3 regions of the Mesorhizobium sp. CA15 genome follow, and region 2 is predicted to be linked to each of the others. Evidence: predicted binding sites of a transcription regulator. Region 2 holds the regulator's gene; each other region holds the start of a gene.
The links. Region 2 encodes PhoB, which activates phosphate uptake and scavenging genes when phosphate is short. Its sites were predicted from a motif close to TGTCATNNANCTGTCAT; they were not measured.

Region 1 (7,288 bases), on a different contig from region 2:
GCGACATTTTCGAGGCGCGCTCGACCAAGGCCTCGAAGCGCAACCGCGATTTCCAGGAGCTCCTCAAAGGCATCGGCCGCAAGGAGGACATCGCTTCCTCGGTCCGCGACAGCCTGATCTCGTTGCAGCGCCTGGCCGGCTTTCTCGCCCATGTCGCTGACCAGACCAAGATGAGCAAGGATGTGCGCGCCCGCATCAAGACGCTGTCGCGCGACGTGCTCTCGCTTGCCGACCATGCCACCTTCCTGTCGCAGAAGATCTCCTTCCTGCTCGACGCCACGCTCGGCATGATCTCGATCGAGCAGAATGCCATCATCAAGATCTTCTCGGTCGCCGCCGTCATCTTCCTGCCGCCGACGCTGGTCGCCTCGATCTACGGCATGAACTTCGACATCATCCCCGAGCTCAAATGGGAGTTCGGCTACCCGTTCGCCATCGCCCTGATGGTCGTCTCGGCAATCCTGCCCTTCTGGTATTTCCGCCGCCGCGGCTGGCTCTGACGGACTTGGCCGGCGACGGCTGGCTTACCAGAAATCACTTGACCAAATCGACTTGGGCCGGCATCCGGGTTTTCCGATCCTTGGGGATCGCGTTCGTCAACCGGATTGCCGATCATGACCGGAAAGACCTGGGCCTATGAGGATTTCGCCGAGGGCGCCTCGCTCGACCTCGGCAGCAAGGACGTAAGTGCCGCCGAGATCATCGAATTCGCTTCGGAGTTCGATCCGCAGCCGATGCATCTCGACGAGGAAGCCGGCAAGGCGAGCATCCTCGGCGGGCTTTCGGCTTCGGGCTGGCATACCTGCGCGATGTTCATGCGCATGCTGTGCGACGCCTTCCTGCTCGATTCGACCTCGCAGGGGTCGCCCGGCATCGAGCATGTGAAATGGAAGAAGCCGGTGCTGGCCGGCGACAGGCTTACCGGCACGCTCACCATACTTTCCAAGCGCCAGTCGAAATCGAGGCCGCAGCTCGGCTTGATCACTATGCGCAGCGAGCTCGTCAACCAGCGCGGCGAAAGCGTCTTCGAACTCGAAAACACCGGGATGTTCCTAGCGCGTGATGCCGCAAGGGACCCGTCATGACCCTGGACGAGTATTTCCTGATCGGCGAGACCGTCACGCTCGGCTCGCATAAATTCGAAGCCGACGAGATCAGGGCGTTTGCCAACAAATACGATCCGCAGGTCTTCCACGTCGATGAAGAGGCGGCGAAGAAGAGCGTGCTTGGCGGGCTCTGCGCCTCAGGCTGGCACACTGCCGCCACCTGGATGAAATACAACCTCGAGAAGCGCATGGAGACCGAGGGCGTGCGCTGGACAGGCCCCGGTCCGCAGCCCGAATTCGGCCCCTCGCCCGGCTTCCGCAATTTGAAGTGGCTGAAGCCGGTCTATGCCGGCGAGACCGTGACTTTCACGCGCACCGCGCAGGCGCACCGCCCGCTCGCCGGGCGGCCCGGCTGGAACCTGCTGACGCTGCGTTCGGAAGGTTTCGATTCGACCGGCGACAAGGTGATTGAGTTCGACAGCGCCGTTCTGGTGAAGGTGGGATAGCGCCTCTCCTTCTCCCCTTGTGGGAGAAGGTGGATCGGCGCGCAGCGCCGAGACGGATGAGGGGTGTTCCAGCGAAGTGCGACGTTGGCGTTCCCTGGAACACCTCTCATCCGTCGCCTTCGGCGACACCTTCTCCCACAAGGGGAGAAGGAGAAGATCAATGCCCCTCGAACCCGATCAACGTCCTCACCGGCACGCCTAGCGCTTCCAGCTTCTGGCGGCCGCCGAGGTCCGGCAAGTCGATGACGAAGCATGCCGCGACGATGTCGGCGCCGATTTGCCTCAGCAGCTTCACCGCGGCTTCCGCCGTGCCGCCGGTGGCGATCAGGTCGTCGACCACGATCACCTTCTCCCCCGGCGAGACGCCGTCCTTGTGCATCTCCATCTCGTCCAGGCCGTATTCGAGGCTGTAGGCGACGCGCACCGTCTCGTAGGGCAGCTTGCCTTTCTTGCGGATCGGCACGAAGCCTGCCGAAAGCTGGTGCGCCACGGCGCCGCCGAGGATGAAGCCGCGCGCCTCAATGCCGGCGATCTTGTCGATCTTCAATCCCGCATAGGGATGGACCAGCTCGTCGATGGCGCGGCGGAAGGCGCGCGCGTCGCCAAGCAGCGTGGTGATGTCGCGAAACAGGATGCCGGGCCTGGGGTAGTCCGGAATGGTGCGGATGGCCGCAAGCAGCGTGTCTTCGAGGGAGGATTTCATCGAGGCTTTCCGCGTGTCCGGCTGTCGGATTTGGCGGCGTCGGCCTTTGCTGCCCGACGCGACCGACAAGGGCTACCGCGATGTCGCGCCAGAGACAAGCACATCCGGCAAAGGATCGGCACCGATCGGCCTCGGCCATAATGAAAAAGGGCGCCCGCGAAGGCGCCCTTCGAAAAGCAGGCGCTACCGAGCGGCTACATGCCGAGATCCGAGCGCAGCTCGGAGCGCGCCACTTCGTACTCGGCCTTGAAATCGGGACGGTTGAGCAGGACCGCGGCGATCACGCTGCCGGAGATCTTGCCCATCTCGATGTCGGACGGATAATGGATGCCGCCGACCACGCGGTTGTGGGCGAATTCGGCCGCGCGCGCCATGATCTCGGCGCGCTTTTCGGGGACCATGTCGGCAAGGACGATGCCCATCATGGTGCCGACCGTCGCATGACCAGACGGCCAGGAACCGGAGCTCGACAGCTTCACGACCGGCTTGACCAGATCGCTGAGCTGATGCGGCCGCGGCCGCTTCCAGACATCCTTGGCGGGATCGACGACGGCGCCTTCGGTCGCCACGACGCGATCGAAGAAGGCACTGAACTTCGGCAGCTTCTCCTTGTTGAAATTCGGGCCCATGACGTCAGCGAAGCGCCAGATATTCTCCTCGGCGTCGGCGATGGCGCGCTTTTCCATTTCCGGCGTGCGCGTCACCTGCAGCGTCAGCACCTCGCCGAGCTCGGCTTTGGTTTCCGGCGAGTCATTGGCCGGTGGCGGCGGCAGGATCATCGTCAGGTCAATGTCCTTGCTGGTGACGAAAGGCTGGGCCTCATCGGCATGGGCGACATATCCGGTGACAAGCAGCAGGAAACCCGCCGCGAGCGATGCATATCTTTTCATGGGTGCGATCCTTTGGTGAGTGCGAGGCAGGATCGCCACGAGCGATGACGGTCATGTGACACGCCCCGGTTTGCGCGCGCCGAAATACAAAAGGGCGCCTTGTGGCGCCCTTTCAAAATTCTTGCGATCGACGCCGCCTCAGTGCGCCACGTCGGCCCACACCCTGCGCTTGGTCATGTAGACCAATGCGCCGAAGACCAGCAGAAATATCATGACGCGGAAGCCGGTTTTCTTGCGATCCTCGAGATGCGGCTCGGCCGCGAACATCAGGAAGGCCGAGACGTCGCGCGCATACTGGTCGACGGTCTGCGGCGAGCCGTCGTCATAGGTCACCTGGCCGTCCGAGAGCGGCTTGGGCATCTTCAACGACACGCCGGACAGGAAGTACGGGTTGTAGTGCGTGCCTTCCGGGATCACCATGCCGGCCGGCGGCGTCTGGTCGTAGCCGGTGAGCAGCGAGTGGATGTAGTCCGGGCCGCCCTGCGCATACTGGGTGAAGATGTCGAAGATGAAGCGCGGGAAGCCGCGCTCGACGCCGCGTGCCTTGGCAAGCAGCGACATGTCGGGCGGCGCGGCGCCGCCATTGGCGGATGCCGCGGCCTGCTCGTTCGGGAACGGCGCCGGGAAGTGATCCGACGGCTTGCCGGGACGATCGAACATGTCGCCGGCATCGTTCGGGCCGTCATGGATGGTGTATTCGGCGGCCAAAGTCTTGATCTGCGCCTCCGAATAGCCGAGGCCTTCCAGCGTGCGGAAAGCCACCAGGTTCATCGAGTGGCAGGCCGAGCAAACTTCCTTGTAGACCTTCAGGCCGCGCTGCAGCTGCGCCTTGTCATAGGTACCGAACGGACCGGCGAAGCTCCAGCTCATTTCCTTCGGTTCGTTGATCGGGAAATGCGTCGGAGCGGCCGCGTTGTGTTCCTCTTCGGCGGCGATGGCAGCGGTGCCCGCGACCACCAGGCCAAGCAGCGCCAGCGAGGTGAGAATCTTCTTCATACCCAAAATCCCCTCAGATTCTCAGCCCGTGGTTTCCGGCGCGGCGGCAGCGCGTGCCGGATGTCCGCTGCCGCCCTTTTTCTTTTCAAGCACGGCCTCGGTGATCGAGTTCGGCAACCTGCGCGGCGTCTCGATCAGGCCGAGCACCGGCATGACGACCAGGAAGAAGGCGAAGTAGAACAGCGTCGCCATCTGCGCCATGAACACATAGCTGCCTTCCGCCGGCTGCGAGCCCAGCCAGCCGAGCAGGATGGCGTCGGCTACGAACAGCCAGAAGAACAGCTTGTACCATGGACGATAGACCGCCGAGCGCACCTTGGAAGTGTCGAGCCACGGCACCAGGAACAGCATGGCGATGGCGCCGAACATGCACAGCACGCCGCCGAGCTTGGAGTTGATCGGGCCGATGTTGAAGGTGATGGCGCGCAGGATCGCGTAGAACGGCAGGAAGTACCATTCCGGAACGATGTGGGCCGGAGTCTTCAGCGGGTTGGCGACCGTGTAGTTGTCCGGATGGCCGAGAAAGTTCGGCAGGTAGAAGACGAAATAGGCGAAGACGAACAGGAACACGATCATGCCAAACGCGTCCTTGATGGTGGCGTAGGGCGTGAAGGCGACGGTGTCGGTCTTCGACTTGACCTCGATGCCGGTCGGGTTCGACTGGCCCACGACATGCAGCGCCCAGATGTGCAGCACGACAACGCCGGCGATCATGAACGGCAACAGGTAATGTAGCGCAAAGAAGCGGTTCAGCGTTGGATTGTCGACGGCGAAGCCGCCGAGCAGCAGTTCCTGAATCCAGTTCCCCACCAGCGGAATGGCGCTGAAGAAGCCGGTGATGACGGTAGCACCCCAGAAGCTCATCTGGCCCCAAGGCAGCACGTAGCCCATGAAGCCGGTGGCCATCATCAGGAGGTAAATGATGCAGCCGAGGATCCACAAGAGCTCGCGCGGCGCCTTGTAGGAGCCGTAGAACAGGCCGCGGAAGATATGGATGTAGACGGCGACGAAGAAGAACGAGGCGCCATTGGAATGGAGATAGCGCAAGAGCCATCCCGAATTCACGTCGCGCATGATCTTCTCGACCGAATCGAAGGCGAGATTGGTGTCGGAGGTGTAGTGCATCGCCAGCACGATGCCGGTCAGGATCTGCGCGGCCAGCATGAGCGACAGGATACCGCCGAACGTCCACATGTAGTTGAGGTTGCGCGGCACTGGATAGGCGACGAAGCTGTCATGGACCAGCCGCGGCAGCGGCATGCGGGCGTCGAACCAGCGCTCGATACCGGTCTTAGGCGTATAGGTCGAGTGTCCCTCGCTCATCGAAATGTCCCCTGCCTCAACCGATAAGGATCTTGGTATCGGAAATGAACTTGAATACCGGGATCGCCATGTTCTCCGGGGCCGGGCCTTTGCGGATGCGGCCGGCGGTGTCGTATTGCGAACCGTGGCACGGGCAGAACCAGCCGCCGAAATCGCCTTCCTGGCCGAGCGGGATGCAGCCGAGATGCGTGCAGACCTGCACCATCACCATCCAGGCTTCCTTGCCGGGCGTGGTGCGGTTGGCGTCGGTCGCCGGCGCGTCGGACGGCAGGTTGGCGTTGCGTGCGATGGGATCCTTGAGATCGGCGAGATTGACGGCCGCGCCGTCCTTCATTTCCTTTTCGGTGCGGTTGCGCACCACCACCGGCTTGCCGCGCCACTTGACGACCAGCGAGCTGCCGGGCTGCAGTGAAGAAACATCGACCTCGACCGAAGCCAGCGCCAGGGTCGAGGCATCGGGGCGCATCTGGTCGATGAACGGCCACGCGACGGCTCCGGCGCCGACAACGGCGGCCATGCCGGTGGCTACGTAGAGAAAATCGCGACGGTTGGGATCGTGGATATCGGTTGCGCTCACGGGTGCCTGATCCTTTCGCCTCTTCCTAACCGGAGGCCGAGCCTTGTCCCCGCTCAATCGCACCTGCCCGACAGCGCATGGCGAACAGGCTAGCGAATTCCTCCGGCATTTGGAGTTCGGTTTATGCGTGCGGCCCGTTTTTGTCCAGCGGGGTGAGACCACAAGGGCAGATTGTCGCGGGGATGCGCGGCGGCCCAGGCCGACGCGTCCCCGCCAGGCCGCCGGACAGGGTGAAACAGCGGGAAATCCGGGATCAATCGAGCCGGTGTTCGCCTCGACATCGGCTCCTGGCCCGGTCTATTCTGGCGTCATGGCGCATGTCATTGAACGCGACAGCTGGGCCGAAGCCCCCGACCGCTGGAAAGGCGAGCTGCAATGCGGCCAGTTCGGCGCCAATTCTTGCCTGATCTTCAACTATCAGCCGACGGTCGGCGGCGGCCCGCGCCTGCACAAGCACCCCTATGCGGAAATCTTCGTCATCCGCTCCGGCACCGGCCTGTTCACGATCGGCGACCAGGAGATCAAGGCCACGGCCGGCCAGATCCTGATCGTGCCGCCCGACACGCCGCACAAATTCACCAATCTCGGGCCTGGCCCGCTCGAAAGCACCGACATACACGAGAACGGCCACTTCATCACCGAATGGTTGGAATGATTCTTCCGATCGTCGGACCGGGCCTGTCCGAACGCTGATTGCAGCCTAGTTCCATCGATCTGGCATCGATGGAGATGAAGCATGCGACAGCGCACCGTTGAGGTCGAGGGGCTGGCTATCGCGATCCGGGACGCAGGGCCGCCCGATGCGCCGGGCCTTCTGCTGCTGCATGGTTGGCCGCAAAGCTCCCATGCTTTTGAGGCAATCGTCGACGAGCTGGCCGGCGACCAGCGCGTGGTTGCGCCGGACTTGCCGGGCATCGGAGGTTCACACGGCGCGCCCGAGACCGGAGAAAAGGCATATCTGGCCAGACTGATGAAGGGGCTAATCGCCGTTTGCGGCTTGCGGCAGGTCATCGTCGCCGGTCATGACGTCGGCGGGCAGATCGTCTTCGCGCTGTTGCGCGACGAGCCCGAAAATTTGTCCGGCGCGGTGATCATGGACGTCGTCATCCCCGGCGTGGCGCCGTGGCAAAATGTCATCCGCAATCCGCGTATCTGGCATTTCGCCTTTCATGCGATCCCGGCCTTGCCGGAGATACTGGTGAGCGGCCATGAGCGCGCCTATTTCGATTTCTTCTTCGATATTCTTT
Region 2 (7,288 bases):
CAATCCCAGGAAAAGTGCGTAGCGGTTTTCCGTCCGGGATTGCGGCAACAAAAACCAGGAGCGGTTCGTTGAACCGCTCCTGGCCGCGGCGCAGGTATTTTTGATCGAACGTCGGCAAGGTTCAGTTGCAGACCTGGACGCTGCCGGCGGGCACGCCCGCGCAGACCTCGTCCTTCTTGATCCAACCGGCGTCGATGACGACGTTGAGATTGTCCTTGGTGATCGCGACCGGCGTCAGGAACAGCGACTTGACGGTGTTGCCGCCAGGCGTCGTGAAGTCCTTGGCGCCGGCGATGTCGCCCATCTTCTTGCCGTCGGCGAGCTGCGAGGCGATCTCGGCGGCGTTCTTGCCGAGCTCGCGCGCGTCTTTCCACACCGACACGGTCTGCGTGCCGAGCGCGATGCGGTTGAGCGCCGCGTGGTCGCCGTCCTGGCCCGAGACCGGCACGGTGCCGGCCAGCCCCTGCGCCGTCAGCGCCGCGACAACGCCGCCGGCGGTGCCGTCATTGGCAGCCACGACCGCGTCGACCTTGTTGTCGTTGGCGGTCAGGAACTGCTCCATGTTCTTCTGCGCGTTGGCCGGCAGCCAGCCGTCCGTGTAGGCCTCGCCGACATTCTTGATCTTGCCGCTGTCGATGGCGTCCTTCAGGACTTCCATGGAGCCCGCGAACAGGAAGTCGGCGTTCGGATCGGAGCCCGAGCCCTTGATGAAGACATAGTTGCCTTCCGGCTTGGCCTTGAACACCTCGCGGGCCTGCATGCGCCCGACTTCCTTGTTGTCGAAGGTCAGATAGAACACGTCCTTGTTCTCGATCAGGCGGTCATAGCCGACGACCGGGATTCCTTCATCGAGCGCCTTCTGCACCGCCGGGCCGATTGCCGAGGCATCCTGCGCCAGGATGATCAGCGCGTTGGCGCCCTGCGAGATCAGGCTTTCGACGTCGGTTAGCTGCTTGCCCGGATTGGACTGCGCGTCGGCCGAGATATACTTGTCGCCGGCGGCCTCGATGGCGGCCTTCATCGCTGCTTCGTCGGTCTTCCAGCGCTCTTCCTGGAAATTCGACCACGACACGCCGATCACCTTGTCCTTCGCCTCGGCGACAGACGCCAGCGTCAGCGACATGGCAACGCCCGCCAGAATGGCGGCTGCAAATTTCTTCATGATATCCTCCCTGCGCCCGTGCGGCGCGACCCAGACTGGCCCGAAGGCCGGCACAGAGGCTTTTTTTCGAGCCTCAAAAAAATAGTGGTCCAGCGTAACGACACTGTCAACCGAGATTCTGATGGGTTTTGATGGGCTCAGGCATTTTTTTCGGCATCCGCAATAAATAATGACATGGCCCCTGGCTTCTGCCACAATCCCTAGCGTGTCAGCGAGGCTATGGCATTATCACAAGGCCGCGATGACCGGGGAGGACGTGCGAAACGATGTCGGTCGGAATCCGCCACGACGATTTGCGCCGGCGCAACCGCGCCATGGTGATTTCGGCGGTACGCCGCGCCGGTCAGCCATCACGGACCGAAATTGCCGCCACCACCGGGCTCAGCCACTCGACCATTTCGGCGATCTCCGCCGACCTGATCCAGGAGGGCATTCTCACCGAAAGCAAGGCCAGCGAGCCGACGGCGTTGAAACGCGGCCGGCCGCAGATCGGCCTTGCGCTGAACCCTGAAGCAGCCGCGGTGCTGACCGTGGTGTTGTCGCTGAACTTCCTGTCGGTCGCCGTGATCGACTATGCCGGTCAGGTTGTTGCCGAGGAGCAGCAGCGCCTGGACACGCTTGTTATGCCCCGCGACGAGCTGATCGGCGAATGCGTGGCGATCGTGCGGCGCCGGCTGCAGGATCCCGACCTCGACATTGGCAGCGTCGCCCGCATCGCCATGGGCATCCAGGGCATCACCGATTCGCATGCGCGCTCCATGCTGTGGTCGCCGATAACGCCGCTGACCGACATTCCTTTCGCCGACATCCTCGAGAAGGAATTCGGCATCTCCGCCACCATGGAGAATGACTGCAACATGATGGCGGTAGCGCTGCAATGGCGCGACCCGGAGCGCTATCGCGACGACTTCATCGCCATCCTGTTGTCGCACGGCATCGGCATGGGTCTCGTGCTCAAGGGTGCGCTGTTCACCGGCACGCATTCCTCCGGCGGCGAGTTCGGCCACATGATTCACCGCCCGGGCGGGGCGCTTTGCCGCTGCGGCCGCCGCGGCTGCGTCGAGGCCTATGCCGGCAACTATGCGATCTGGCGCAGCGCCATGAAAATGAGCGAGGACGCCGAGCCGGTCGACGTCGGCGACGCCGACATGCGGGCCCTTGCCGCGAAGGCGCGCGAGAGGGACGGCCCCGAACGGGAGGCTTACCGCCGGGCTGGCGAAGCGCTTGGTTTCGGTCTCGGCAGCTTGTTCGCCCTCATCGACCCGGCGCCCGTCGCCATGGTCGGCGTCAGTGCGGCCGCCTTCGACCTGATCGAGCCGGCGCTGCGCGAGGCGATCGCCCAGACGGCCGGCGGCCAGCACTCCGAATCGATCTCCTTCGACACCGAGCCGAACGAACTGCCGCTGATCCGCGAAGGCTGCGCCATGCGCGCGCTGACCTTCGTCGACCAGGAGATTTTCGGGCCGGGAGGCCAGGCAAGAGCGGGGACGGGAAAGAACGTGGCCTGAGGCAGCCTTGAAGAGGTCCGGGGACAGCAGCAGACGCTTGAAATTAGCGAAGGGAAGGCCCCGCAGCTTCGTCATTCCAGGGCGGAGCAGGAGCGAAGCTCCGTCGCGGAGACCCTGGAATCCATGCCGCTACCTCACGCGTCGAGCGCAGCGGCACAGAATTCTGGACTGTCGCAACGCATCGACATCACGGAATGGATCCTCGGGTCTGCGCTGCGTCGCTGCGCTCCTTGCTCCGCCCGTGCGAAGCACAAGCGTCTCGACTAATCGCCAATGCACGCGATCCGATGCTGGAGACAGAATCCGTCAGCGCCTCGGCGCCTTACCCCTAATCTTCCCTGATCGCGTAACCCGCCCCGCGGATGGTGCGGATGACGTCCGGCATGCGGCCGTTGTTGACTGCCTTGCGCAGGCGGCCGACATGGACGTCGACGGTGCGTTCGTCGATATAGATCGTCTCGCCCCAGACATTGTCGAGCAGCTGGCTGCGCGAGAACACCCGGCCGGGATGACGCATCATGAATTCCAGCAGCCGGAACTCGGTCGGGCCGAGCCTGATCTCGCTCTTCTTGCGGTAGACGCGGTGCGACTCGCGGTCGAGCACGATGTCGCCGACCTTGAGCACGCTGGACAGCACCTCCGGCTTGGCGCGACGCAGCAGCGCCTTGACGCGCGCCATGAACTCCGGCGTCGAGAACGGCTTGACCAGATAGTCGTCGGCGCCGGTCGAGAGGCCGCGCACGCGGTCGCTTTCTTCGCCCCGCGCCGTCAGCATGATGATCGGCAGCCGCTCGGTCTCGGGCCGCATCCTGAGGCGCCGGCAGAGCTCGATGCCGGAAACCGCGGGCACCATCCAGTCGAGCACGAGCAGGTCGGGGACGTTTTCCTGAAGGCGGATTTCGGCCTCGTCGCCGCGGGTCACCACTTCGACCTGGTAACCCTCGGATTCGAGATTGTAGCGGAGCAGCACACCAAGCGGCTCCTCGTCCTCCACCACCATGATGCGTGGCGCGATCATTGGCAGATACCCATCGTCAGGCCGCCGGCGCCGACATTGTCGTCTCGTCCTGCTTGGGACGATTCGCGGGCAATTGCGTGCCGGTCAGCACATAATAGGCGTTCTCGGCGATGTTGGTCACATGGTCGCCGATGCGCTCGAGATTCTTGGCGCAGAACAGAAGATGCGTGCAGGCGGTTATGTTGCGCGGGTCTTCCATCATGTAGGTCAGGAGTTCCCGGAAGACGGATGTGTATTTGACGTCGATGCGCTCGTCGTCGTTGCGAAGCTTGGCCAGCGCCGTGGCGTCGCCCACCGTATATTCCTGGATCACGGCCTGGACCTGGATCAGCACCAGCTGCGCCATGGAATCGATCGAATGCGTGAGGTCGCGCGGCGCGGCGCTGACGCCGACCGAGCCGACGCGCTTGGCGATGTTCTTGGCGAGGTCGCCGATGCGTTCGAGGTCGCCCGCCATGCGGATCGAGCCGACCACGTTGCGCAGGTCGTCGGCCATCGGCTGGCGCTTGGCGATCAGCGTGATGGCGCGGTCGTCGAGCTCGCGCTGGCGCGCGTCCATGATGGCATCGTCGGAAACGACGCGCTGCGCCATGGCATTGTCGGTCTCGAGCAGGGCCTTGGTCGAAGCGCCGACCATGGAGGCGGCGAGATCGCCCATGTCGTTGATGAGCCGGCTGATCTGCCTCAGATCCTCGTCGAAGGAAGCGACGGTATGTTCGGCCATGATGATGTCCTCGTATGAGCTCAGCCGAAGCGGCCGGTGATGTAGTCCTGCGTGCGCTTTTCGCGGGGCGAGGTGAAGATCTTCTCGGTCCGGTCGAACTCCACCAGCTCGCCCAGATACATGAACGCCGTCTGCCGCGACACGCGCGCCGCCTGCTGCATGTTGTGGGTGACGATGACGATCGTGTAGTCGGCCTGCAGCTCGTCGATCAGTTCCTCGATCTTGGCGGTCGACAGCGGATCGAGCGCCGAGGCCGGCTCGTCGAGCAGGATGACCTCGGGCTTCACCGCAACGGTACGGGCGATGCACAGGCGCTGCTGCTGGCCGCCCGAGAGGCTTAGGCCGCTGGCGTTGAGCTTGTCCTTGACCTCGTTCCAGAGTGCTGCGCGCTTCAGCGCCTGCTCGACGCGGCTGTCCATCTCAGCCTTGCTGATCTTCTCATAGAGCCTGACGCCGAAAGCGATGTTCTCGTAGATCGACATCGGGAACGGCGTCGGCTTCTGGAACACCATGCCGATCTTGGTCCTGAGCAGGTTGAGGTCCTGCGAGCGGTCGAGGATGTTCTTGCCGTCGAGCAGCACCTGGCCCTCGGCGCTCTGCTTCGGATAGAGCTCGTAGATGCGGTTGAGCACGCGCAGCAGCGTCGACTTCCCGCAGCCCGACGGGCCGATGAAGGCGGTCACGCTGCGCTCGGGCAGGGACAGGTTGATGTCCTTCAGCGCCTTCGACTGGCCATAGTAGAAATTGAGGTTCTTGACCTCGATCTTGGCCTTCTCGACGGTCGTGTCGGCTGCGTTCAGGTCGGTGGACAACATCGGTTTCATCTGTCCTCTCTGCGTCCGGTTAGGCTGCGGGCGATGATGCTCAGCCCGAGAACCGTCAGGGTGATTATGAGTGCGCCCGTCCAGGCCAGTTGCTGCCATTCCTCGTAGGGGCTGAGAGCGAACTGGAAGATGGTTACCGGCAGGCTGGCCATCGGCGCATTGAGATTGCTCGACCAGAACTGGTTGTTGAGCGCGGTGAAGAGAAGCGGCGCCGTCTCGCCGGAGATGCGGGCGATCGCCAAAAGGATGCCGGTGACGATGCCGGAGAGCGCCGCGCGATAGGCAACCGAGCGGATCACTACCCAGCGCGGTGCTCCGATGGCGGTGCCTGCTTCGCGCAGCGCGTTGGGCACAAGGTTCAGCATGTCCTCGGTGGTGCGCACCACGACGGGGATCACCAGGATCGACAGCGCGACCGCGCCGGCAATCGCCGAGAAGTGCCCCATCGGCCGCACCATCAGCTCGTAGACGAACAGGCCGATGATGATGGAAGGCGCCGACAAGAGGATGTCGTTGATGAAGCGCACCACCGTCGTAAGCTTCGAGAAGCGTCCGTATTCGGCCATGTAGGTGCCGGCCAGCACGCCGATCGGCGTGCCGACGACGATACCGATGATCGTCATGACGATGCTGCCGTAGATGGCATTGAGCAGGCCGCCGGCATCGCCGGGCGGCGGCGTCATTTCCGTGAACACGGAGAGCGACACCCCGGAAAGCCCCTTGTAGAGCAGGGCGCCGAGAATCAGCGCCAGCCAGGCCAGCCCGATGCCCGCCGCGACGACGCACAGCGTCATCATCACGGCATTCTTGCGCTTGCGGCTTTGGTGAAGCGATGCGGCAGTCGACATCGGTCAGGCTCCCGTGCGGCTATCGATGCGCAACAGCATGTAGCGTGCGAGCGCGAGGATGATGAAGGTGATGATGAACAGGATCAGGCCGAGCGATACCAGCGAGGATGTATAGAGGTTGCCGTCGGCTTCGGTGAATTCGTTGGCGATGGTCGCCGAGATCGTCGTGCCCGGCGCAAACAGCGAGGCGCTGATGCGGTGCGCGTTGCCGATGACGAAGGTGACGGCCATCGTCTCGCCGAGCGCGCGGCCGAGGCCGAGCATGACGCCGCCCATGATGCCGATGCGGGTATAGGGGATGGTCACGCGCCGGGTCACTTCCCAGGTCGTGCAGCCGATGCCGTAGGCCGATTCCTTCAGCACCGCCGGCACCGTGTCGAACACGTCCTTGGTGATCGAGGTGATGAAAGGCAGCACCATGATGGCGAGGATCAGCGACGAGGTCAGCAAGCCGATGCCGTAGGGCGGACCGGCAAACAGGCTGGAGAGCCCCGGTATGCCGTGGAAAAGACTGATGATGAAGGGCTGCACAGTCGTCTGCAGGAACGGCGCGAAGACGAACAGGCCCCAGATGCCGTAGATGATCGAGGGAATGCCGGCGAGCAGCTCGACGGCGATGCCAATCGGACGCCTGAGCGGGCGCGGACAAAGCTCGGTCAGGAAGACGGCGATGCCGATGCCGATCGGCACGGCGATGAGAATGGCGATGGCCGAAGTGACGATGGTGCCGTAGATGGGCGCGAGCGCGCCGAAATTCTCGGTGACCGGGTTCCAGGATTCGGTGGTCAGGAAGGAGAAGCCGAACTTCGACAGGGCCTCCCACGATCCGGCGACCAGCGAGATCGCGACCCCGCCGAGCAGAACGAGCACGAGTATGGCGGAAAGGCGCGTCGCCGTCCGGAAAACCATGTCGGTGACGGCGAAGCGGCGCACCGTCGCTTCTCTGGTCCGCAGGGCGGACGATGTCGCGGCTTCGGAAACGGCTGTCATTTAGCCCCTCGCATTTCGAAAGAGACAGGAGGGCGCTAGAGGCGCCCTCCTCATTCGGCGGGAATTACATGCCGGAGTAGACCGGCTTGCCATCCTTGTCGACGATGTCCTTGCCCCACATCTCCTCGACGCTCTTCACGACCTTGTCGGGCATCGGAACGTAGTCAAGCTCAGCAGCCATCTTGTCGCCCTTGGCATAGGACCAGGCGAAGAA
Region 3 (7,288 bases), on a different contig from region 2:
TTCCGGCTACAAATCGGGCGAGTATTTCACCCGCGCCTACGTTTTCGTCTTCCGCGGCTCGCCGTTGCTGGTGCAGCTCTATCTGGTCTATTTCGGGCTCTCCCAGTTCGACTTCGTGCGCCACAGCCCGATCCTGTGGCCGATCCTGCGCGATCCGATGTATTGCACGATCGTCGCCATGGCCTTGAATACTGCGGCCTATGAGAGCGAGATTTTCCGCGGCGCGCTGCGCGCGGTGCCTGTCGGCCAGATCGAGGCGGCCAAGGCGTTCGGCATGTCGGCCTTCACCCGCTTCCGCCTCGTCACGCTGCCGATCGCGCTGCGGCTTGCGTTGCCGGCCTATTCGACGGAAATCATCCTCATGACCAAGGCAACCGCGCTGGCGTCCGTGGTCACCATCATGGAGATGATGGGAACGGCGCAGAAGATCCAGCATGACACGTTCCGGCCGATTGAGGTGCTGACCTGCGCCGGCGTGATCTACCTGCTTCTCAACCTGTCGATCGCCCGGTTGTTCGCCTGGGTCGAACACCGGCTCTCGCCGCATCTGCGTCCCCCGCCCGAGCAGAGCCAGCAAGTCAAACCCGTACCGGAGGTGTTGTGATGTCGGCAAATGTCGCCGCTGCCGCGAAAGCCGCGCCGTCCTCCGAGGAGACGCCCGCCATCAGCGTCAAGAATCTGCGCAAGTGCTTCGGCGATCATGAGGTGCTCAAGGGCATTTCGCTCGAGGCCCACAAGGGCGACGTCATCTCGATTCTCGGCTCCTCCGGGTCCGGCAAGAGCACGATGCTGCGTTGTATCAATCTCCTGGAGACCCCGGATTCCGGCGAAGTGCGGGTCGACGGCGAGCTCATCAAGATGAAGCGGGGTCGCGACGGCCACCAGATGCCCGCCGACATCCGCCAGGTGGAGCGGATCCGCGCCAACCTCGCCATGGTTTTCCAGAGCTTCAATCTATGGTCGCACATGACCGTGCTGGAAAACCTCGTCGCCGCGCCGATGCATGTGCTGAAGCGGCCGCGCGCCGAGTGCCTGGAGCAGGCGGAGGCATTGCTGAAGCGCGTCGGCATATGGGAGCGCCGCAACTACTACCCGCCCCACATGTCTGGCGGCCAGCAGCAGCGCGCGGCAATAGCCCGGGCGCTGGCGATGAATCCCAAGGTGATGCTGTTCGACGAGCCGACATCGGCGCTCGATCCGGAACTGGTCGGCGAGGTGCTGCGCGTCATGCGGTCGCTCGCCGAAGAAGGACGCACCATGCTGGTCGTCACGCATGAGATGGGTTTTGCCCGCGACGTGTCGAGCAAGGTGATGTTCCTGCACAAGGGCGAGGTGGACTCGGCCGGCGAACCGAAGGAGATGTTCGCCAGGCCGCCGACGCCGCAGTTCAAGCAGTTCATCGCCAACTTCAATAAGTGAGGCGCTGCGTTTCACCTTCTCCCCTTGTGAGGACTTTGCACAGAATCGGATCAGTGATTCCATGCGGATATCCCGGCAAGGAGGATTCGCGATGGTCGATCGAGTGCTTGGCCAATTGAGCCTAGCGGACGGTTTTGCGGCGTCGGATGAGACGATCTTCGACCTGATAGCGAAGGAACTGGACTGGGCGCCAATTCGAACCTTGCTTGGTCATCGCAGCGGTCCTGGCTCTGGCAACACCAGCTATCCAGCCGAGCCGCTGGTGCGTTGCTTGCTGCTGGGCGTGTGGCATGGACTGAGCGATCCCGCGCTTGAAGCGCAAATCCGGGACCGGCTGTCGTTCCGCCGCTTTGCTGGCTTCAGCCTTTCGGATCGCACGCCTGATCACTCGACGCTGTGGCGTTTCCGCGAGGAACTGACGCGCGAGCGTCTGATCGACAAGATCTTTGAGGAGATCAATCGCCAACTGGAGGCGAAGAGCTTGATCGTCAAGCGCGGTACCTTGGTCGATGCCACATTCTTGCAGGCCCGCGGCCGCCCGCCCAAGCAGCCCAAGAAGGGCCATCATGGTCCGATCAAGCCGTCGTCCGACAAGGATGCGCGCTGGGGCAAGAAGGGCAAGAAGAGCACCTTCGGCTACAAGATGCACATCGGCGCTGACCAGGCGCACACCATCATCCGGCGCGTCGAGGTGAGCGACGCCTCGCTCACCGACACCGAGCCGGCCGACCAGCTGATCTGCGGCGACGAGAAGGCGGCCTATGGCGATCAGGCCTATTACACCCACGCCAGGCACGATCGGCTAGCCGAGGCCAACATCAAGGATCGGCTGATGCGGCGGGCCAACAAGCATCACCCCGAGCTGCCGCCGCGCCAAAAGCTGCGCAACCGGCTGATCGCCAAGGTGCGCGCGGCGGTCGAGCGGCCGTTCGCCGTATTCAAGGAGCACTATGGCATGCGGCGCGTGCGCTTCTTCAACCTGGCCACCAACCGCACGCAGTGCATGCTGGCGGCCTGCGCCTACAATCTAAGGACCATGATCGGCGCCCTCTTTCCACCTGCTGAGAGACGAGCATGAGGAGGAGTGCGTCCGCAGTCCAGCGGATTGGCCGCCTAACCCGGCAAATGCCCCGCAAAGCCGCCCAAAACCGCTCCCACGGCCTTCAAAAACGCCTCATTAGCCAACAAACAGAATTCACTCTCCCGTGCAAAGCCCTCCTTGTGGGAGAAGGTGGCCGCGAAGCGGCCGGATGAGGGGTGCTGGACGGAGCGAGGCGCTGGCGTTTGGGCACAACGGTGCTGCCAGGCGAAAGCCACCGCCAAGCTGGAGCACCCCTCATCCGTCTCGGCGCTTCGCGCCGATCCACCTTCTCCCACAAGGGGAGAAGGGAAAGCGCTAGATCATGTCCGACAGATCCGAGAACGCCATCGCCTTGCGCAGCACCTCGGCGAAGCGTTCGCCGGCGATTTCCTTGTCGCCGCTGTTGTCGATCGAGGTCACGTCCGGTCCCGTCAGCTTTACGCTGGTGCTGCGCGCCAGGCGGGCAAGCACCTCGCCGCGCGATTCGCGGCCACGCGCCGCCAGCCGCTCGGCGAGGATCTCCGGCGTGGCGGTGATCTCGACCACGGCCAGATTGGCGTAGCGTTCGCGCAGCGCCGGTATGACCGCGCGGGAGACATTCGCCACGGCTACATGACCATTGGCGACCGCCCAGTCGACATCGGCCGGCAGGCCATAGCGCAGGCCATGCGCGTCCCAGCAGAGCGAGAAGGCGCCGTCCGCTTCCGCCTCGGCAAAGGCGGCATCGGCCAACGTGTCGTGGTCCTCGCTTGCCGTGTCGCTCGGCCTGGTGATGACGCGGCGCACGAATTCCAGCCGCGTCTCGCCGGCAAAGCGCTGCTTGGCGTAGCCGATCACCGTGTCCTTGCCGGCGCCGCTCGGCCCCACCACCGCGACGAAGACGCCATTGCGGATCGGCAGGCTGTCGGCCAGTTCGCGCTCGATGAGGGCCGAGACCATCATGCGACCCGGCGGCCCTGGCGCCAAACGGTACGCACGACCGGCACGTGGTCGTCCACGCGCACCCGCACAAGGTCAGCACGGCGGCCGGGCTCGATGACGCCGCGGTCGGCGAGGCCGATCGCTTCGGCCGGGTTCTTCGAGACCATCGCGACCGCCTGCGGCAGCGAGATGCCCTCGACGACATCGCCGAGGAAGAAAGCCGACTGGATCAGGCTGAAGGGGATGTAGTCGGATGACAGGATGTCGAGCAGGCCGTCGGCGGCGAGCGTGCGCGCCGAGACATTGCCGGAATGCGAGGCGCCGCGCATGACGTTTGGCGCGCCCATCAGCACGCCGAGGCCTGCGGCTTTCGAGGCCTTTGCCGCCTCTTGCGTCGTCGGGAACTCGGCGACGCGCACGCCCTGCTCGATCGCTTCGTCGACATGGCCGGCGGTCGCGTCGTCATGGCTCGCCAGCACGATGCCGCGCTCCTGGCAGGCGGCTGAGATGAAGACCCGGTTCGGACCGGAATTGCGGGCCGATTCGGCCATCCGCTTCTCGCAGAATTTCTGGAAGTCGCGGTCCGTCAGCTTCAGTTTGCGCTGGTAGTAGTAGGCATAGGTCTCGAGGTTGACGAACTGGCGCTGTCCGGGCGCGTGATCCATCAGCGAGGCGAGCTTAACCCGCTCGTCGGTCTCGAAATTGGCGAAAGCCTCGAGGCAGTCCGGCGCCGAGACCTCGCAGCGCAGGTGGATGAAATGGTCGGCCCTGAGCCGATCCTGGCGCACGCTGTCCTCGATCGCGTCGGCCAGCTTGCGAACATCGTCGGATTTCAGGTCGGCATCCTCGTCCATGCCGACGCGCAAGGCGTCGAGCACCGTCGTGATACCGGCGGTGGCGACCTGGGCGTCATGGGCAAGCACGGCGGCGATCGGGTTCCAGCGCACTTTCGGACGCGGCGCGTAATGGCCCTCGAGGTGATCGGTGTGCAGCTCGACAAGGCCCGGGATGATGTAGTCGCCGCCCATATCCTCGCCGATGCGGGCAGCACCCGGCTCGACGGCGGCAATCAGGCCGTCGCGCAACAAAAGCGAGCCTTCGACGATTTCCTCGGGCAGCACGATGCGGGCATTGGTGAGAACGGTTTCGGCGGTCATCGAGGGCGGTCCTATATCAATCAAGCTGTTTTGCGGGCGGGGCTACGGCCAAGCGCATGATGGGAAAGCACCATGAACGGGGCGCCGGGCTCGCTTTCGACGAACAATGTCAGCGCATCCACCGGCACCGGCTGCCGCAGCACATCGGCGAACAGGCCGTCGATCGCTGCACGAAGACGTGGGCTTTCCCGTGGCCCGACCCACCCCGACAGCGTCATGTGGAAGCGGAACGTGTCGAAGACGTAAGGGTAACCCCATTGGCAGAGGTTGCGGAACTCGTCCGGCTTCAGCGCATCGGGGCTGCGGCGCTCGATCTCGGCCTCGGTCAGCGGCGCGCGGAACGGATCGAAGGCGCGCACCACCTCGCCGGCGAAATCGTTGAGCGGCGCGAACTGCGTTTCCGGCACCAGCGCGAAGAAGCCGTCGATCTGGCCGACGACGAGACGCGGGATGATCACAGGCGGCGTCGTCTCGGCGAAAGCGTCGAGCGCGGCGCGCAGCGAAGCTTCCGTCTCGTTCGGCGCCAGCCGGAACGGGGCTTTCAGCGTCGCATGGAATCCGTAGCGCCGGGCAGAGGCAGTATGGAAAGCGACTTCCGCGGCCGACAGATCGCCCACGGCCTCGACCGGCCGCGTCGCCGCGCCAAACGGGTCGCGGCCCAGCCAGTTGGCGGCAATGCGCGCCAGCTTCTCGTCCTGTCCCGGGGTGTAGTAGATGGCGTAGCGCATGGGCGTTCCTCGTCAAGCGCGCTGCGCCCCCGAAGGAATATGCGACGCGCTTCAAGTCATTGTCTTGGCAGGTCGTGGCCCAAACGCCGGAGCGCTTGCGGCGACATGCACCGGAACCGCTGCCATAGGTGATTTCCATGACGGATTGACGAAGCTTTCGTGGGTTTTCGAAGGCAAGTCCAGCACGGAGCTCGTTAGCCGACGATTTTTCCGGGCTGGACCAACGGCTTTGCCGGCGTGCCGATCAGGCCTTCATCAGCCATTCATGCTCGGGCGCGTTGTGGAACTTCCACGTCCGCTTCGGTCCGGCCATGACGTTGAGGTAATAGAGGTCGTAGCCGTGGCAGGCGGCGCAAGGGTGATAGCCCTTGGGCACCAGCACGACATCGCCGTCCTCGATCGCCATCGCTTCGTCCAGCTCGCGCACGCCGTTGCGGTCGGCATCGGTGTAGACGCGCTGGAAGGCAAAGCCCTGCGGCGGGTTGAGGCGGTGGTAATAGGTCTCCTCGAGATAGGATTCGGCCGGCAGATTGTCCCGGTCGTGCTTGTGCGGCGGATAGCTCGACGTGTGGCCGCCGGGCGTGATCACCTCGACCACCAGCAGCGAATCAGCCGGCTTGCCCTCGGGCAGGATGTTGGTGACGTAGCGCGTGTTGGTGCCCTTGCCGCGCACCTCCTGGCCGAGATCGTCAGGTCCGATGACGCGCACCGGCAGACGGCCACCGAGGCCAGGCGCCGAGCAGACGGCGAGTTCCAGCTCGGTATCGGCGGTCACCGACCAGTCGGCGCCTTGCGGCACATAGACCGACCACGGCTTGCCTTCGAAGGGCGACATGCGCTCGCCGAGCAGGCCGAGATCCTTGCCGCCGGCCGATGCCTTGCCCTTGCCGGTGACGAACACCAGGCAGACCTCGCGCTCGCCGGTTTTGCCGGACACCGTCTCGCCCGGACGAAGCCGATGCAGGTCGAAACCGACATAGGTCCAGCCGGCGCTTTGCGGCGTGACATGAGCGACATGGCCGTGGCCCTTATCGGCCTTGACGAGCAGTTTCGACATTTTTGGCTCTCCTAATTCTTGGGCGCCCCATTCGCGCAGCTAAGAATCCGATGGACTATCGCGAAAACCTTGGAGATTGGCCGGTTCCCTCGCAACGTCGTCATTCTAGGGCGGAGCTAGGAGCGAAGCGACGCGCGCAGACCCTAGAATCCATGCCGTTACACCTGCCGTAGAATGCAGCCGTGCAGAAAGAGGCTGTCTGGGCCGGCGTTTCGGCGCCATTGTCTGCACCGTCGCGACACGTCAAAGTCATGGCATGGATCCTAGGGTCTGCGCTACGTCGCTGCGCTCCTTGCTCCGCCCTAGGATGACGAAGCGAGGGGCGTTTCGGCTAATCGCCAACGCATGCGATCCGCCATGCACGCAGTATCCGATCCGTAGACGCTTCTGAGCCATGGATTAGTCACTCCTTCGGTCCGGGTTCGGCCTTGTTCTCCTCCTCCGATTTGTAGAGGTAGAAAAACTGCCACACGGCATAGCCGGCGAAGCCCAGCGCGATGACGCCCCAGAACGGCGTGCCGGACGCGAATTCGATCACCGACCAGACCAGGCAGACCGCGACGACCGCCATACGGCGCCACAGCGGCCGGAAGAAGGGATGCTCATAGTCTTTCATCGCGCCAATCCAGGATTTGCCGAAAGCACAACGGATAAACCGGGCGCCCCGACTAATCCACTGCTCAGGCCGGAAAACCCTGCGTCTCGACCGTATAGCCGGCGGCCGTCATCACCCGCATAAGTTCCTTGTGGCCGACTTGGGCCATCTTGAGCGGCGGGTTCTTCTTCGGATCCTGCTCGGCCTCGACCACGAACCAGCCTTCATAGCCATGATCGGCGAAACGCTGGACAATCGCCCCGAAGTCGAGTGAGCCGTCGCCCGGCACGGTGAAGGCGCCGAGCGCCACGGCGTCGAGGAAGGACTGTT

Region 1: the regulator PhoB is predicted to act here: its motif matches at 3,190-3,206, upstream of LB515_RS06475 (acid phosphatase).
Region 3: the regulator PhoB is predicted to act here: its motif matches at 5,444-5,460, upstream of LB515_RS19265 (DUF1045 domain-containing protein).

Annotation. Positions count from the first base shown of each region.
Region 1 covers NZ_JAIUHQ010000002.1:619,972-627,259, forward strand. Annotated here, with positions in the region: gene corA (magnesium/cobalt transporter CorA) at 1-500, shown strand, start outside; gene LB515_RS06460 (MaoC family dehydratase) at 615-1,085, shown strand; gene LB515_RS06465 (MaoC family dehydratase) at 1,082-1,552, shown strand; gene LB515_RS06470 (adenine phosphoribosyltransferase) at 1,710-2,255, opposite strand; gene LB515_RS06475 (acid phosphatase) at 2,450-3,145, opposite strand; gene LB515_RS06480 (cytochrome c1) at 3,284-4,141, opposite strand; gene LB515_RS06485 (cytochrome b) at 4,163-5,464, opposite strand; gene petA (ubiquinol-cytochrome c reductase iron-sulfur subunit) at 5,481-6,041, opposite strand; gene LB515_RS06495 (cupin domain-containing protein) at 6,352-6,696, shown strand; gene LB515_RS06500 (alpha/beta fold hydrolase) at 6,778-7,288, shown strand, end outside.
Region 2 covers NZ_JAIUHQ010000008.1:23,737-31,024, reverse strand. Annotated here, with positions in the region: gene xylF (D-xylose ABC transporter substrate-binding protein) at 122-1,162, opposite strand; gene LB515_RS15275 (ROK family protein) at 1,429-2,670, shown strand; gene phoB (phosphate regulon transcriptional regulator PhoB) at 2,999-3,688, opposite strand; gene phoU (phosphate signaling complex protein PhoU) at 3,705-4,412, opposite strand; gene pstB (phosphate ABC transporter ATP-binding protein PstB) at 4,433-5,236, opposite strand; gene pstA (phosphate ABC transporter permease PstA) at 5,233-6,084, opposite strand; gene pstC (phosphate ABC transporter permease subunit PstC) at 6,088-7,074, opposite strand; gene pstS (phosphate ABC transporter substrate-binding protein PstS) at 7,139-7,288, opposite strand, start outside.
Region 3 covers NZ_JAIUHQ010000012.1:72,534-79,821, reverse strand. Annotated here, with positions in the region: gene LB515_RS19290 (ABC transporter permease) at 1-604, shown strand, start outside; gene LB515_RS19285 (ABC transporter ATP-binding protein) at 604-1,419, shown strand; gene LB515_RS19280 (IS5 family transposase) at 1,511-2,497, shown strand; gene phnN (phosphonate metabolism protein/1,5-bisphosphokinase (PRPP-forming) PhnN) at 2,816-3,442, opposite strand; gene LB515_RS19270 (alpha-D-ribose 1-methylphosphonate 5-triphosphate diphosphatase) at 3,439-4,578, opposite strand; gene LB515_RS19265 (DUF1045 domain-containing protein) at 4,599-5,306, opposite strand; gene iolB (5-deoxy-glucuronate isomerase) at 5,551-6,363, opposite strand; gene LB515_RS19255 (DUF3329 domain-containing protein) at 6,767-6,979, opposite strand; gene iolE (myo-inosose-2 dehydratase) at 7,044-7,288, opposite strand, start outside.